DNA from 4 places in the Thioalkalivibrio sp. ALgr1 genome. Region 3 is predicted to be linked to each of the others. Evidence: predicted binding sites of a transcription regulator. Region 3 holds the regulator's gene; each other region holds the start of a gene.

The links. Region 3 encodes FliA, which starts transcription of late flagellar genes. Its sites were predicted from a motif close to GCTAAAGTTNNNNNNNNNNCNGCCGATA; they were not measured.
Region 1: F466_RS0105070 (methyl-accepting chemotaxis protein) is a predicted target of FliA. The motif match lies at 1,820-1,847, and genes of this name have one in related genera.
Region 2: F466_RS0111915 (flagellin) is a predicted target of FliA. The motif match lies at 2,259-2,286, and genes of this name have one in related genera.
Region 4: F466_RS0101955 (methyl-accepting chemotaxis protein) is a predicted target of FliA. The motif match lies at 1,708-1,735, and genes of this name have one in related genera.

The regions. Positions count from the first base shown of each region.
Region 1 is NZ_KB905133.1:149,059-152,660, reverse strand. It holds gene F466_RS0105080 (superoxide dismutase) at 1-86, opposite strand, end outside; gene F466_RS0105075 (DASS family sodium-coupled anion symporter) at 254-1,783, shown strand; gene F466_RS0105070 (methyl-accepting chemotaxis protein) at 1,915-3,602, shown strand, end outside.
Region 2 is NZ_KB905137.1:15,176-18,777, forward strand. It holds gene F466_RS0111905 (flagellin) at 1-179, opposite strand, end outside; gene F466_RS13865 (flagellar protein FlaG) at 440-871, opposite strand; gene F466_RS0111915 (flagellin) at 946-2,181, opposite strand; gene F466_RS0111920 (YIP1 family protein) at 2,699-3,328, opposite strand; gene cobS (adenosylcobinamide-GDP ribazoletransferase) at 3,403-3,602, opposite strand, start outside.
Region 3 is NZ_KB905134.1:291,711-295,312, reverse strand. It holds gene flhF (flagellar biosynthesis protein FlhF) at 1-27, shown strand, start outside; gene F466_RS0109090 (MinD/ParA family protein) at 14-838, shown strand; gene F466_RS0109085 (RNA polymerase sigma factor FliA) at 835-1,596, shown strand; gene cheY (chemotaxis response regulator CheY) at 1,656-2,036, shown strand; gene F466_RS0109075 (protein phosphatase CheZ) at 2,139-2,915, shown strand; gene F466_RS0109070 (chemotaxis protein CheA) at 2,995-3,602, shown strand, end outside.
Region 4 is NZ_KB905132.1:408,791-412,392, forward strand. It holds gene F466_RS0101955 (methyl-accepting chemotaxis protein) at 1-1,614, opposite strand, end outside; gene F466_RS0101960 (ATP-binding cassette domain-containing protein) at 1,782-3,602, opposite strand, start outside.

The DNA.
Region 1 (3,602 bases), on a different contig from region 3:
TCGTGATGGTATTCCAGCGTCTCGGCGGAGATGTGCGGCTCCAGCGCGTTCTTGGCATAGGGCAGATCGGGCAGTTCGTAGGCCATGAAAGACTCCTTGTAAGAAAACATGCGAGACTGCGGCTGGCCGACCATTGGTGGCCGCGCCAGTAAACTCGTCAACGATAGTCACGTTGCTCGGGTGATGCAATTTCCGATGATGCGGCTTGGTTATCGTTCAGCCAACGTTTGCGGAAGTGTGAAGGAGCCACGGCATGTCCGCGCACGATGCCGATCGACAATCGGACGGCGCCCCCTCGTCGGTGGGTGCGAACCCCTCGCGCAGTGCCTACGCCTGGCGCGGGCGCATCGGGCTTTTCCTGGGCCCGCTCCTGATGCTTGCGTTCCTGGTTTTTCCAGCGCCAGAAGGCGTTGCACGCGAGGCATGGTGGGTGCTCGGGTTGACCCTTTTTATGGCGACCTGGTGGATTACCGAGGCCTTGCCACTACCCGTAACGGCGTTGCTGCCGATTGCCCTTTTGCCGCTGCTCGGCGTGATGCCGATGGACGCGGCCACCGCGCCCTACGCCAATCCCATCATCTTTCTGTTCATGGGCGGTTTTGCGATCGCGCTGGCGGTACAGCGCTGGGGACTCCACCAGCGGATTGCGCTCGCGATCGTCAGCCGGGCGGGGGATCGCCTGCATCGCCTGGTCGGGGCCTTCATGCTGGCCACGGCGGGGCTGTCGATGTGGGTCAGCAACACAGCCACTGCTGCGCTGATGTTGCCGATCGCCCTGTCCGTTCTGGCGCTGATGGATCGTGATACGCACATCGCGGGTAACGGCCTCGGCGCCGATTCGCGCCGCCCCGCACTGGCGCTCCTGCTGGGGATCGCCTTTGCCGCCAATATCGGGGGCATGGCGACGATCATCGGCTCTCCGCCGAACGCGCTGACCGCCGCCTATCTGGGCGACCGGCATGGCATCGAGATCGGTTTTGTGCAGTGGATGATGCTGGGCCTGCCCCTGGCCACCGCGTTGCTGCTGCTGGCCTGGTGGTTGCTGACGCGCTGGGTCTTCCCGGTTCATCGAGTACGCCTGCAGGGGTTGCAGGCGATGATGGACCAGCAGCGCGCCGAGGTCGGGGTCTGGTCGCGGGCCGAATACCGGGTCGCCGGCGTCTTCCTGCTGGTAGCGCTGGCGTGGCTGTCGCGCCCCTTTCTGGAAGGCCTCCTGCCGATTCACCTGACGGATGCCGGGATTGCCATCCTGGGGGCCGGGCTGCTGTTCCTGCTGCCCTCGGGCGCAGCAGACCAGCGCCGGCTGCTGGCCTGGGACAATACGCGCGAGCTCCCCTGGGGGGTGCTGCTGCTGGTCGGCGGTGGTCTCAGCCTGGGTTCGGCCATCGAGGCGAGCGGCCTGGCGGAGCTGGCCGCCGAGGGCCTGGGCGCCGCCCAGGCATGGCCGCTGCTGCTGATCATTGCCGGGGCCGTGGTGGTGACCATGTTGCTGTCGCATGTGACCAGCAACACGGCCACCGCTGCCACGCTGCTGCCGCTGGTGGCTGCGCTGGCGATGCGCATGGATATTCCCGTCGTGCTCCTCGCGATCCCCGTGGCCTTTGCCGCCTCCGTGGCCTTCATGTTGCCGGTCGCGACCCCGCCCAACGCGATCGTGTTCGCCAGCAACCGGCTGCGGGTGATCGACATGATCCGTGGCGGGGCGCTGCTCTCCCTGGTGGCAATTGCCATGATTACGCTTGCGGTCTACGCCCTGGCGGAGGCCATCCTGATGCAGGGCTAGGCCTGTCTCCCAGCCTTTCCGGCTTCCTGTGATCTCCCTCAAGTTTTATGCTTCGCCGCCGCTATCGACGGTGAACTGCCGCAGCAAGGATGCCGCTGGCCCGCAAAGCCTTATTGGGGAGAGTCTTCAACATGTTCGATAACATCCGAATCGGGGTCCGGCTGATGGTCGGGATTATCACGGTGGTGCTGCTGGCCGTGATCCTGACACTCGTAGTCGTGATGAACAGCCTGGGCACCATGGCCGATCGTGCCGAACAGCGCGAGCTGACCGATCTGGCCGCGCAGCTTGTCGGTCGTCTGGACCAGGAAGCCGCGCGCGCGACCGCGATGGCAGAGACCGTGGCGAAAATCCCCGACGTGCAAGAGGCGATGGCGACGGGCGATCGCGAGCGTCTGGCCGAGATGACCGTTCCCAGCTTTGAATCGCTGAACGAGCACTACGGGGTGGACCAGTATCAGTTCCATACCCCCCCGGCCACTTCATTCCTGCGCGTCCACTCCCCCGACAACCACGGCGATGACCTGTCCGACTTCCGGCAGACCGTGGTCGACACGAACGACAAGCGCAACGCGATCTCGGGGCTGGAAGAAGGCGTGGCGGGTCTCGGGATCCGCGGGGTGGTACCCATCGAGCACAACGGCGACCACGTCGGCTCCGTGGAATTCGGCCTGTCGTTTGGTGACAGCTTCTTTGAAGAGTTCACCCAAGAAACGGATTCGCCGGTTGCCCTCTACCTGCGTGATGGTCGGTCGTTCAACCGCTTTGGCGGTACGATCAGTGGCGAGTCCACCTTCAGCGATGCCGAGATGCGCGAGGTCATGGAGGGCGAGGAGCTGGTGCGAAACGTGACCTATGAAGGCACCCCGATGGCCGTGGTCGCGCGTCCCGTTACGGATTTCTCCGGTGACGTGGTCGGCGTGCTGGAGGTCATGGTGGACCGCAGCGCGTATGTCGCGATGGCGCGCAACGCGACCGGCACGGTGGTGGCGGTTGGCGTGGTTGCCGTGGCGCTTGGTGCCCTCCTGGCCTGGCTCCTGACCCGAAGCATCGTTCGTCCCCTGAATCGCACGGTGGCCCGGCTGAACGATATCGCGGGAGGCGAGGGCGATCTGACCCGTTCGCTGGAGGTCTCTGGCAAGAACGAACTCGGAGAGCTGGCGGAGGCGTTCAACAACTTCGTCAAGAAGATCCGCGGCCTCGTATCCACGGTCGCGGCCGGGGGCGATCAGGTTGCCGCAGCAGCGAACGAGCTGTCCGCGACCAGCGAAGAGACCAACGAGCAGGTGCGGCGACAGAAGTCGGAGATCGATCAGGTCGCCACGGCCATGAACGAGATGACGGCAACGGTGCAGGAGGTGGCCCGCAATGCAGCGGATGCCGCCGCCGCGGCACAGAACACCGACCAGGACGCCAACGAGGGTCAGCAGGTGGTGCAGCGTACCGTGGCTGCGATCAACGCGCTGTCGCAGCAGGTGGATGGCGCCGCCGAGGTGGTCAGCCGCCTGTCGCAGGACGCAGAGGAGATCAACAAGGTCCTGGAAGTCATCGGCGATATCGCCGACCAGACCAACCTACTGGCGCTGAATGCGGCGATCGAGGCGGCGCGTGCGGGCGAACAGGGCCGCGGTTTCGCGGTGGTTGCCGACGAGGTCCGTACCCTGGCCAGCCGCACGCAGGACTCGACCCACGAGATCCAGCAGATGATCGAGCGGGTGCAAAGCGGTACCCGCGAGGCGGTGCAGGCGATGGAAGATGGCCGTTCCAAGGCGCACCAGAGCGTGGAGCAGGTCAATCTCGCGGGCGAATCGCTGACCGC
Region 2 (3,602 bases), on a different contig from region 3:
CCGTTGATCTGCGTGCTGAAGCGCTCGGAGATGGCCAGACCGGCGGCATCATCCTTTGCGCTGTTGATTCGCAGGCCCGAGGACAGCCGCTCGAGGCTCTGGCCCAGGGCACCCTGCGACTGGCTCAGATTGCGCTGAGCATTCAGGGACAGGATGTTCGTGTTGATAACTTGGGACATGATTACGTCTCCTTACGGCATAGCTTTAGACCGCCTCGGGCGATCACGATGGCGGCATTCAACCGCTCTCAGGGCCGTTAACGACAAGCTATCCGTGAGCTTTAACACAAATTTTCGATTTTCTTGTCATTGTGTCTCTGTCGGGTCCGCAACTGCTTCTATCGAGCCCTCGCATCAGGTGCACACCCAAGTCGCCAGACAGAAAAAAGCCGGGACAAGCCCGGCCGAAAGTCACTGTGGTTGACAATGTCCCGGGTCAGTCAGGCCCGTTCCTCGACCCCCGTACCATCCAGGCCTTGCTGTTCCTGGAAATGACGAATCAGGGCCACCACTGCCTCCGGCGGAATCTGCCGGATCACCTCGTCTTGCTCGGCATCCTTGACCGTGATCACCGTCCGGCCGCTGGAATCATCCACACTGAACTCCAGCGCACGCTTGGACGATTGCAAATAGGCGTTGATCGACTCCACCACTTGCTCCATGCCCTCCGACTCTCCCAAATCCACAGACTGGGTCGACTCATCCAGCCCCCGTTCAGGAGCATCGGGGCGTGCCGGCACATCCCCGAAACTGGCATTCCGAGAACTCGCAGTATCGGTCAACCCTTTGGCAACCGACATCGAGGCATCGCCCTGCCCCTGACGGGCAGGCTGAAACACCAATGAAGTGATACTGCCAATTGAATCACTCATCTTGCTTCCCTCGCCATTAAGGGCGGGTGACCGTCTGGCCACCCGCCCGTCTCATGGCCTTTTACCGGTTCAACTTACTGCAACAGGGCCAGCACGTTCTGCGACGTCGCGTTCGCCTGGGCCAGCACCGAGGTACCCGCCTGCTGCAGGATCTGCGCCCGGGTCAGCTCGGCCGTTTCGGAGGCAAAATCCGCATCGCGGATCCGGGAACGGGCCGCCTCCAGGTTCTCCGACGACACCTGCAGGTTCGCGATGGTGTTCTCGAAGCGCACCTGGACGGAGCCCAGATCGGCACGCAGGGAATTCACCTGGTTCAGAGCCCCGTCGACGATGGCCAGAGCTTCCGTTGCGCCAAAGCGGCTCGCGATATCTACGTCCGTCAGGTTCTTGGCCTCCGAGCCGGTTTCGTCGAACAAGTCAATGGTGATGGCGTTGCCGTCACCGTCCTCGGCATCAAGAGTGACCTCGCCGCCATCCACTTCGAAGTCCGTGTCAAAGTTACCGCGGATCGCTATGGTCGTTTCACCGTCATTGTCGGTCACGAGTGCCGCACTCAAACCCGCATTGCGCACAGCGGCAACGTCTTCGTCATCGCCGGTGAAATTGGCGATAGAGGAATTAATCTCGCGGACGGCATCCTCAAGCGACGTAACCTCACTCAGGTTAACTGTGATGTCGATATCAAGCCCTTCCAGCACTCCGACTTCGTCCAGATTGATCGTAATGTTACTGATCTGGGTGATGCCGACGTCATTGATCTGTTCCTGGCTCAGGCCTTCTTCACCCATCGCGATGGCTCGGCCCAGTTCGGTGGTACGCGAGTCCACGCCAGAAACGGCAATGTTCTGCCCCTGATTCGCGCCTATCTGGAAGAACAGATCCTGCAGCGCCCCATCCAGGATGGCATCGCCGTTGAACTCGGTGGAGTTGGCCACGCGGCCAATCTCGGCGATCAGCTGCTGGGCCTCGTTGTTCAGGGCTTCGCGGTCGGAGGCGGAGTTGGAGTCGTTCGCCGCCTGGACGGACAGCTCGCGGATACGCTGCAGCGCATCGCCCACGGTGCTCAACGCACCCTCGGCGGTCTGCGCAAACGAAATGCCGTCGTTTGCGTTGCGCACGGCCTGGTTCAGGCCGCGAATCTGGGTGGTAAAGCGTTCGGAGATCGCCAGACCGGCGGCGTCATCCTTGGCGCTGTTGATACGCAGGCCGGAGGACAGTCGCTCCAGGCTCTGAGCCAGCGCGCCCTGGGAATTGCTCAGATTGCGCTGAGCATTCAGGGACAGGATATTGGTATTGATGACTTGAGACATGATTACGCTCCTGTAGCGTCATGCCGAACCACCTTGGTCGGCTTCCTCGGCGAACACTCGTGCGCCTTCGAGGACAGTAACGACCGCTCGACCGAATCCTTTAACCCGATCCCGGAAAAATTTTGCCGCCCGCCTGAACGTGTCCGCCACGCTGCCCTCTCACCGCCCCCAGCGCTTCGGCCCACACCACTCATCAGCCACGGCCAATACGAAGCCGCACAGCGCCACAGGGGACACAGGCCAGCTACATCCCCGTGGTCCTGAACAACCGCTTTGACGCACCCAGGTGATGCGAGAAAACTGTGTCAGGTCCGAAGCCACTACTACCGTCATTGCTAAGGAGCAAGACCACCCAGCAATCGGCCTGGACCCTCAGAGATACGGATCTTGGGCAACGAAAACCAAAGCGGCCCCCAGTTGCCCGATTGCCCCCTGTAGGAGGCCAGCCCTCTGGCCGATTCGGGTTTAGCAGCGCCCCATCGGCCAGAGGGCTGGCCTCCTACAGGTACGGGGTGAATCAGATCAGCCAGGTAGTCCCGATGCGGGTCCCTGGGGTGGCGCCGGGGATCAGGTCCATCAGCAGCCAGCCGAAGATGAGGGTGATGAAGGCGCCACAGAAGACGGTGGCCACGAACAGGCCGATGCGGTTGCCGCGCTTCAGGCCGAGGATGCCGCGCAGCGACCAGTAGAGCAGCCACAGGCTGTAGAAGATCAGCAGCAGGCCGACGGTGTTGCCCCAGGGCCAGGGAAAGGCGGCGGCCACCTTGCCTACCCAGGCGGGCAGCAGGCCGATGGTCACCGCCAGCATCGCCCGGTCCGGATGGGAGTAGCCCTGGAACAGCTCGGTCAGGTAGTGCGCGGACCAGGCCAGACCCAGTACGCCGATGCTCATCGCCAGCACGCTGTAGACGCCGAAGCCCCAGGCCCCCGGCATCGCCTCCGGCGGCAGCCCGGTCGGGATGACCTGGTACAGCCACTGGCTGGCGATCACGCTGACCAGCAGCACGGGGAACGCCAGGCGCAGAAAGGTCTGCCACCAGGGCGGGGCCGTCTCCAGTTCGGCCACCTCGAGTACCGCCCGCAGGGGGCTCGTCAGCGTGCGCAGGACCAGAAGTCCCGGATTCAGACGGGAGGGAAATGAGCTCATCCGGTCAGTATGTGGCAATCCCGTGACGCTTTCGTGACAGCGCCTGCCTTGAACCTGGCCTGATCGACCCGGCTTTAGCCCGCGAGTGCCAGCACCAGAATCACGAGGGTCAGGGTCTCTACCAGCTCCAGCGTGGCCCCGGCCGTATCGCCGGTGAAACCGCCCAGCCAGTGTCTCAGTACGCGCGTTGCAGCCCACAGCGTCAGCCCGGCGGCGAGCAAAGCCGGAATCACCCCCCAAAGGCCGGAGAGCAGGCCGAGCACCAGCACCACGG
Region 3 (3,602 bases):
GGGAAAGGACGCTATGCCACGCACTAATCAGCCGTTGAAGGTCATTGCGGTTGCCTCCGGCAAGGGCGGCGTCGGCAAGACCAATGTGTCGGTCAACCTGTCCGTGGCGCTCGCGCGGCTGGGCCGCGAGGTCATGCTGTTTGATGCCGACCTGGGGCTGGCCAATGCCGATGTGCTGCTCGGACTGCGACCCGAGCGCACCCTGCATGACCTGGTGACCGGACAGGTGGACGACCTCCAGGATGTGCTGATCGAGGGCCCGGAGGGGATCAAGGTCATCCCGTCGGCCTCGGGGATCGCGGCGATGGCGAATCTCACGCAGCTCGAGCACAACGGTTTGATCCAGGCATTCAGCGCCTATTCCAAGCCGCTGGATGTGCTGGTGGTGGATACGGCAGCGGGCCTGCAGGAATCCGTCACGACCTTCTGCCGGGCGGTCCAGGAGACCCTGGTTGTCGTCTGCGACGAGCCGGCGTCCATCACCGATGCCTATGCCTTGATCAAGGTGCTGCATCGCGATCATGGCATGCGGCGTTTCCGGCTGGTCACGAATATGGTCCAGGACCGCGCGGGCGCCGAGCGCTTGTTGCAGAAACTCACCACGGTTTGCGACAACTACCTGCCGGAAGTCATCCTGGATCTCGCCGGTTACATCCCGATGGACGAGCATCTGCGCAAGGCCGTACAGAAACGGGCACCGGTCGTGCAGCAATATCCGGGCAGCCCGGCGGCCAAGGCCTTTACCGAACTCGCCCGTGCGGTCGACCGCTGGCCGGTGGCCCGTGGTGCCGATGGTGGTGTCGGGTTTTTCGTCGAACGGATGCTGCAGAGCGCATGATGGCGACGCGTAATCGCCTCCACGGATACGAGAACGTGGCCGCAGCCGGCCACGAGCAGCGCGTCGCGGAACATATCGAGCTGGTGCACCGCATCGCGCACCATCTGATGGCTCGCCTCCCTTCCTCGGTCCAGGTCGATGACCTGATCCAGGCCGGCATGATTGGCCTGCTGGAGGCCGCGCGGCAATTCGAGGGCGGGCAGGGCGCGACGTTTGCGACCTACGCCGGGATTCGCATCCGTGGCGCGATGATCGACGAGTTACGCCGCAGTGACTGGACCCCGAGATCGGTGCACCGCAACAGCCGCAAGATCGCCGAGGCGATCCAGACGGTCGAGGCCAGGGAGGGGCGTGCGGCGCGCGGGGTCGAGGTGGCCGAGGAACTCGAGGTCCCGATCGACGAGTACTACTCGATGCTGCAGGACCATGCCGGCGCCCATCTGTTCGCGCTGGATGATCTGGGCGGCACCGATGGTGATGCGGACCGGGTGATCGAGGGGCAGGAGGCCTCGCCCTCGCGCACGATCGAGGCCGGGGAGTTTCGCGAGGAGCTGGCCGCCGCGCTGGGCGATTTGCCCGAACGCGAACGTCTGGTGTTGTCGCTTTATTACATCGAGGAGCTCAACCTGCGCGAGATTGGCGCGGTACTCGGGGTGACCGAGTCGCGCGTCAGCCAGATCCGCAGTCAGGCCGTTATCCGACTGCGCGCGCGCCTGGGCTCCTGGCTCGAAGACGGCGAGGCTTTGCAGTTATTCTGAAGGCCAAGCTCTAGTACTCATATGAATCATTTATCCCGGAGTGACCTGTGGACAAGGGAATGAAAATTCTCATCGTGGACGACTTCTCCACGATGCGACGGATCATCAAGAACCTGTTGCGTGATCTTGGCTTCAACAACACCCAAGAGGCCGATGACGGCAGCACGGCATTGCCGATGCTCCAGAACGGCGACTTCGATTTTCTGATTACCGACTGGAACATGCCCAATATGCCGGGCATCGACCTGCTGCGGGCGGTTCGTGCCGACGAGAAGCTGAAGACGATGCCGGTGCTGATGGTGACGGCGGAGGCCAAGCGGGATCAGATCGTCGAGGCGGCCGAGGCGGGCGTGAACGGCTACGTGGTGAAGCCCTTTACTGCGGAAACCCTCAAGGAAAAGATCGACAAAATATTCGAACGCATTGAATCCCAAGGCTAGTTTGGGATTCGGTGTCGAAGTCTCCTGGTCCAGACAAATGGATGGCCGGGGGATCGATCCCGGTCATCACGTTCGGGATGGGGAGCGAGCAAGGGGCTTTGGATGACAGACCAAGAACAATCGATCAGTGAGCAGCAAATCGCTCGCGCGCGGGAGCTCGTGCAGGTTCTGGAGGCAGGGGATGAGGTGGCCGCGCGCGCGTTGATCCAGGATCTGGCGCGCCCCTACGACCGGGAACTCTTCGACGAGCTCGGAAAGCTTACGCGCGACCTGCACGAGGCCTTGCAAAGCTTCCGGGGGGATTCGCGGCTGGTCGAGTTGACCCAGGCCGAGATCCCGGATGCCCGCGAGCGTCTCAATTATGTGGTCACGATGACCGAGAAGGCCGCGCACGAGACCCTGACCGCGATCGAGACGAGTCTCCCCATTGCCGAATCGTTCAGCCAGCAGGCCGGCCAACTGACGGCGAAGTGGACCCGTTTTCGCAATCGGCAACTCTCGGTCGACGAGTTCCGGGAATTCGCTCGTGAGCTGGACGAGTTTTTTGCTCAGGCCAACGACGATACCGAAGAGCTGCGCCGCCTGCTGTCGGAGGTTCTGATGGCGCAGAGCTACCAGGATATTACCGGGCAGGTGATCCGGCGCGTGATTCAGCTCGTGACCGACCTGGAGGAGAACCTGGTCACGCTGATTCGGCTGTCCAGCGGGCGTATGGAGACGGTCGAGGCTGCGGAGAAGACGCTGGATGACGATGCCGAGCGGCGTGAGGGCGATCGGCGTGGACACGGGCCAGCAGTGCCGAAGACTCAAGATTCCGGCCAGGATGTCGTTCAAGGACAGGACGAGGTGGACGATCTGTTGTCCAGCCTGGGCTTCTAGGTAGCCCGCTGATCCCTGAATCGGCGGCTTCCCGGCGCCCACCCCTCAACGGCAAGCCTCACCGGAACGGAGAGACCGAATGGCCATCGACCCCAACGACGAAATCCTTCAGGACTTCCTGATCGAGGCCGGGGAACTGCTCGAAGGACTCAACGAGCAGCTGATCGACCTGGAACAGCATCCCGATGACCGGGATCTGTTGAACGCGGTATTCCGCAGCTTTCACACGATCAAGGGTGGCGCGGGCTTTCTGAGCCTGGATCCGCTGGTGACCGTCTGCCATCACGCAGAGGATGTGTTTAATCTCCTGCGCAATGGGGAACGTCAGGTCGACGGTCACCTGATGGATACCATGCTGCGGGTCCTCGATACGTTGAACGTGATGTTTGGCGACCTCCGCTCCGGGGTCGATCCGACGCCCGCGGAGGCCGATCTCGTCGAAGACCTGCGGCGGATGGCCAAGAATGAAGACGTGGCCGGCAATTCCGAACCCGCCGCAATCGCGACGCCAGACGTGCCCCCCGAACCGGAGCCGGAACCGGCACCCCCCGCCGAGGTGGAAGCCACTGCGAAGGCTGGAGGGGATGAGTCGGGGCTGGTCGGTGCCGATGACGAGATTACCGATGACGAGTTCGAGGCCCTGCTGGATTCGCTGCACGGCGATGGTTCGCCGCAGGCGGCCCAGGA
Region 4 (3,602 bases), on a different contig from region 3:
CACGGCAAACCCGCGGCCATGTTCCCCGGCACGGGCGGCCTCGATCGCCGCGTTGAGGGCCAGCAGATTGGTCTGCTCGGCTACGCCGCGGATGACTTCAAGGATGGTGCCGATCTGTTTCGAGTCTTCACCCAGCTTGGCTACAGTGCCGGCGGCCTGCTCGACCGTGCCCAGCAGGGAGGACATGGACTCGATGTTCTTCTCCATCACGTCGGCGCCGTTGTTCACCGCACCGCTGGCCTCCTGTCCGGCCTGGGAGGTGGCATCGGTATTACGCGCGATCTCCTCGGCGCTGCTTTGCAGCTCGTTGATCGCCGTGGCGACGCGCTCGGTCTCGTCGCGCTGACGCGAGACCACCTCGCGGGCCTGATAGGCCTCCTGATTCAGGTTCTCAGTCGCACGGTTCAGGGTCTCGGTACCGCTACGGGCGTTGCCAATCGCCTGCGCAATCTTGTCGGTAAAGCGGTTGAACGCACGCCCCAGCTGGGCCGTCTCCATCAGACCGTTTTCGTCCAAACGGCGGCTGAGGTCGCCATCGCCGTCGGCGATCTCTTCCAGCGCCTCGGTCGAGTGAGCCAGCGCACGGCGCACCACCAGGATGATGAAGACCGCGCCGACCACTCCCAGGATCACGCCAATCAGCGCCAGGACGCCCTGCGTCACCTGGGTATTGCGCATGGTCGCGGTCAGCTCGGCGGCGGACACTTCAGCACGGCCGGTGATGCGCTCGGACAACTGCTGCAGTTCATTACGTGCCTCGAAGATCACCGGGCCGACCTCGGTACGGATCAGGAAGGCGTCCTGCAGGGCCTCCTCGCTGCCGTGGATGCGAACGATGTCCTGGATCGCGCTATCCAGCTCGTTCAGGAGCCCTTCGAAGTCCTCGACCGCGATCTGCTGCTCGAAATCGAGCTCGTCGTACTGTTCCAGCAACCGCGCCAGCACGTCGTGTGTCTGGCCAAGGTACAGACGCAGGTTCTGCTCGAAGGAGTCATCACGAAACGCGATGAAACCGCGCAGGTTCGAGGTGATCTGCAGAAGGTTGGTACGCAGGCTGTAGAAATCGCCGAGACGCTCGAACGAGCGCTGGAAGCGTGCCCGCGCCATCTCCTCGTCGATCATGGTGCTGGTCAACTGGGTCATCTGCATGGTCGCCGGGTTGGCGCGCGAGTTGGCGACACCCTGGGCCGGCATGTTCTGGGCCACGTCCTCGGCCACTTCAATCAGGCGCTCACGGTGTGCGGCGAAGCCATCGATGTTCGCGCGCACCTGTTCCGCGGAGGCACTCAGTTCATCCGAGCCCTGCACGACCGGATCGTTGACCAGGGCATCCATGGCGACGTCCAGCTCGTCCATCGCATTCAGCCAGGCGTCGCGGTGTTCGTCCTCCTCGCTCATCAGGTAGAAGCCTAGGAAGGCGGCGCTCTCCTGCAACAGCTGCTCCACGTCGTTGACGCGTGCCACCGCCGGATAGTCGGACTGGGTCAGTTCAGCCACGCCCTGTCCACCCACATTCAGGGCACGCAGTGCCAGCAGCGAATTGATGATCAGGATCGCGACGACCAGCCCGAAGCCGGCGATCAGCAGCCCCCGAATGGAGAGTTTGTCCAGCATGGTGTTGACTCCTTCCTCAGCGCCTTCTGCCGGGCGCATGCCATCACGTGCAAACGGATCATTCCGCTGCCTGTAGAGACGATTCATCCCCTGTTACGGCCGCCTTCCCCTGAAGTTGAGCCCTGGCCGTTTTGAGAATCACATCACACCGAATGACGCGGAAAGAGTCAGGGTGATTCCAGCGCCTCCCAGCGCTCGTAAGCCACCGCCAGGTCTCGTTCGACCTGTTCGAGCCGGGCCTGCAACTCGCGCACGCGCTCCCCATCGCGCAATACCTCTGGATCCGACAGGGCCTCGGCCAGCGACTGGTGCTCGTTTTCCAGCGCCTCGATCTGGCCTGGCAGGGCCTCCAGCTCGCGAGCCTCCTTGTAGGAGAGTTTGCGGGCGCGGGGCGGCGGTTCCGCGACCGCGGACGTCGGCTCGGAGCGGGCCTCGGGTGCGGCGGGCGCCTCCTGGGCCCCGGTATCCGCTTCGCGCGTGAGCAGGCGTTGCGTGACGCGTGCGGGCAGGTCCGACCAACCGCCGACGAATTCCTCGACCGTGCCATCGCCGGGCAGCACCAGCGTGCTGGTCGCAACGTTGTCGAGGAACGCGCGGTCGTGGCTGACCACGATCACCGTGCCGGTGTACTCGATCAGAAGCTGTTCCAGCAGCTCGAGGGTCTCGACATCCAGGTCGTTGGTGGGCTCGTCGAGTACCAGCAAATTGGCCGGGCGCAGAAACAGCTTGGCCAGCAGCAACCGGTTGCGCTCGCCACCGGACAGGGCCGATACGGGCTGGCGCGCGCGTTCCGGCGGGAACAGGAAATCCCCGAGATAGCTCAGCACATGTCGGGTCTCGCCATTCACGGTGACGCGGTCACGGCCCTCGCCGACCGCATCCTGCACGGTGGTCGTCTCGTCGAGACGCGCCCGTGCCTGGTCGAAATAGGCGATCTCGAGCTGGGTGCCCAGCTTGACCGTTCCGGAAAATGGCTCCACCTGGCCCAGCAGCCCGCGCAGCAGCGTGGTCTTGCCGGCGCCATTGGGGCCGATGATGCCCAGGGCGTCGCCACGCTGGAGCAGCAGGTTCACGTCGCGCACCACCGGCGTGTCGCCGTAGCCGAAGTCCGCATGCTCCGCCTCGATCACCAAACGGCCGGAACGCTGCTCGGGGGACAGCTGCATGCGTACCTGCCCCCCCAGCTCGCGTCGTTCGGCGCGCTTCTTGCGCAGGGCCTGCAGGGCGCGCACCCGCCCCTCGTTGCGGGTACGCCGGGCCTTGATGCCCTGGCGGATCCAGGTCTCCTCCTGCGCCAGCTTGCGATCGAACTCGGCGCGCTGACGCGCCTCGACCTCCAGGCGCTCGGCCTGGCGCGTGCGGAAGGCCTCGATCGAGGGCGGGTGTTCGTACACCTGGCCACGATCCAGCTCCAGGATGCGAGTGGCGACCTGTTCCATGAACTGGCGGTCATGGCTGATGAACACCACCGTGAGCCCGCTCCCGCGCAGGAACTCCTCCAGCCAGCGGATCGCAGCCACATCCAGGTGGTTGGTCGGCTCGTCCAGCAGCAACAGCTGCGGCTCGCGCACCAGCTCGCGCGCCAGCCAGACGCGACGCTTGAGCCCGCCGGAGAGCGCAGCGAATCCGGCCTCGGGGTTGAGCTCCAGGCGCGAAAGCGTCGTTTCGACCCGGTTTTGCAGGCTCCAGCCGTCGATCGCCTCCAGCCGGGCCTGGACCGGGCCCATCTTCTCCAGGGCCTCGGCGTCACCACTGGCGGCGGCCTGGCTCAGGTGATGGAAACGCTCCAGCAGTTGCCCGGCCTCGCCCAGCCCCTCGGCGACCACATCGAACACCGTGCCCTCGACCCCGGGCGGCAGCTCCTGGGTCAGGTATGCGGTCGCCAGGCCGTCCTGGCGGACCACCTCGCCCGAGTCCGGCTGGATTGCACCCGCAATCACCTTGAGCAAGGTCGACTTGCCCTCGCCGTTACGCCCGGCTACCGCCAC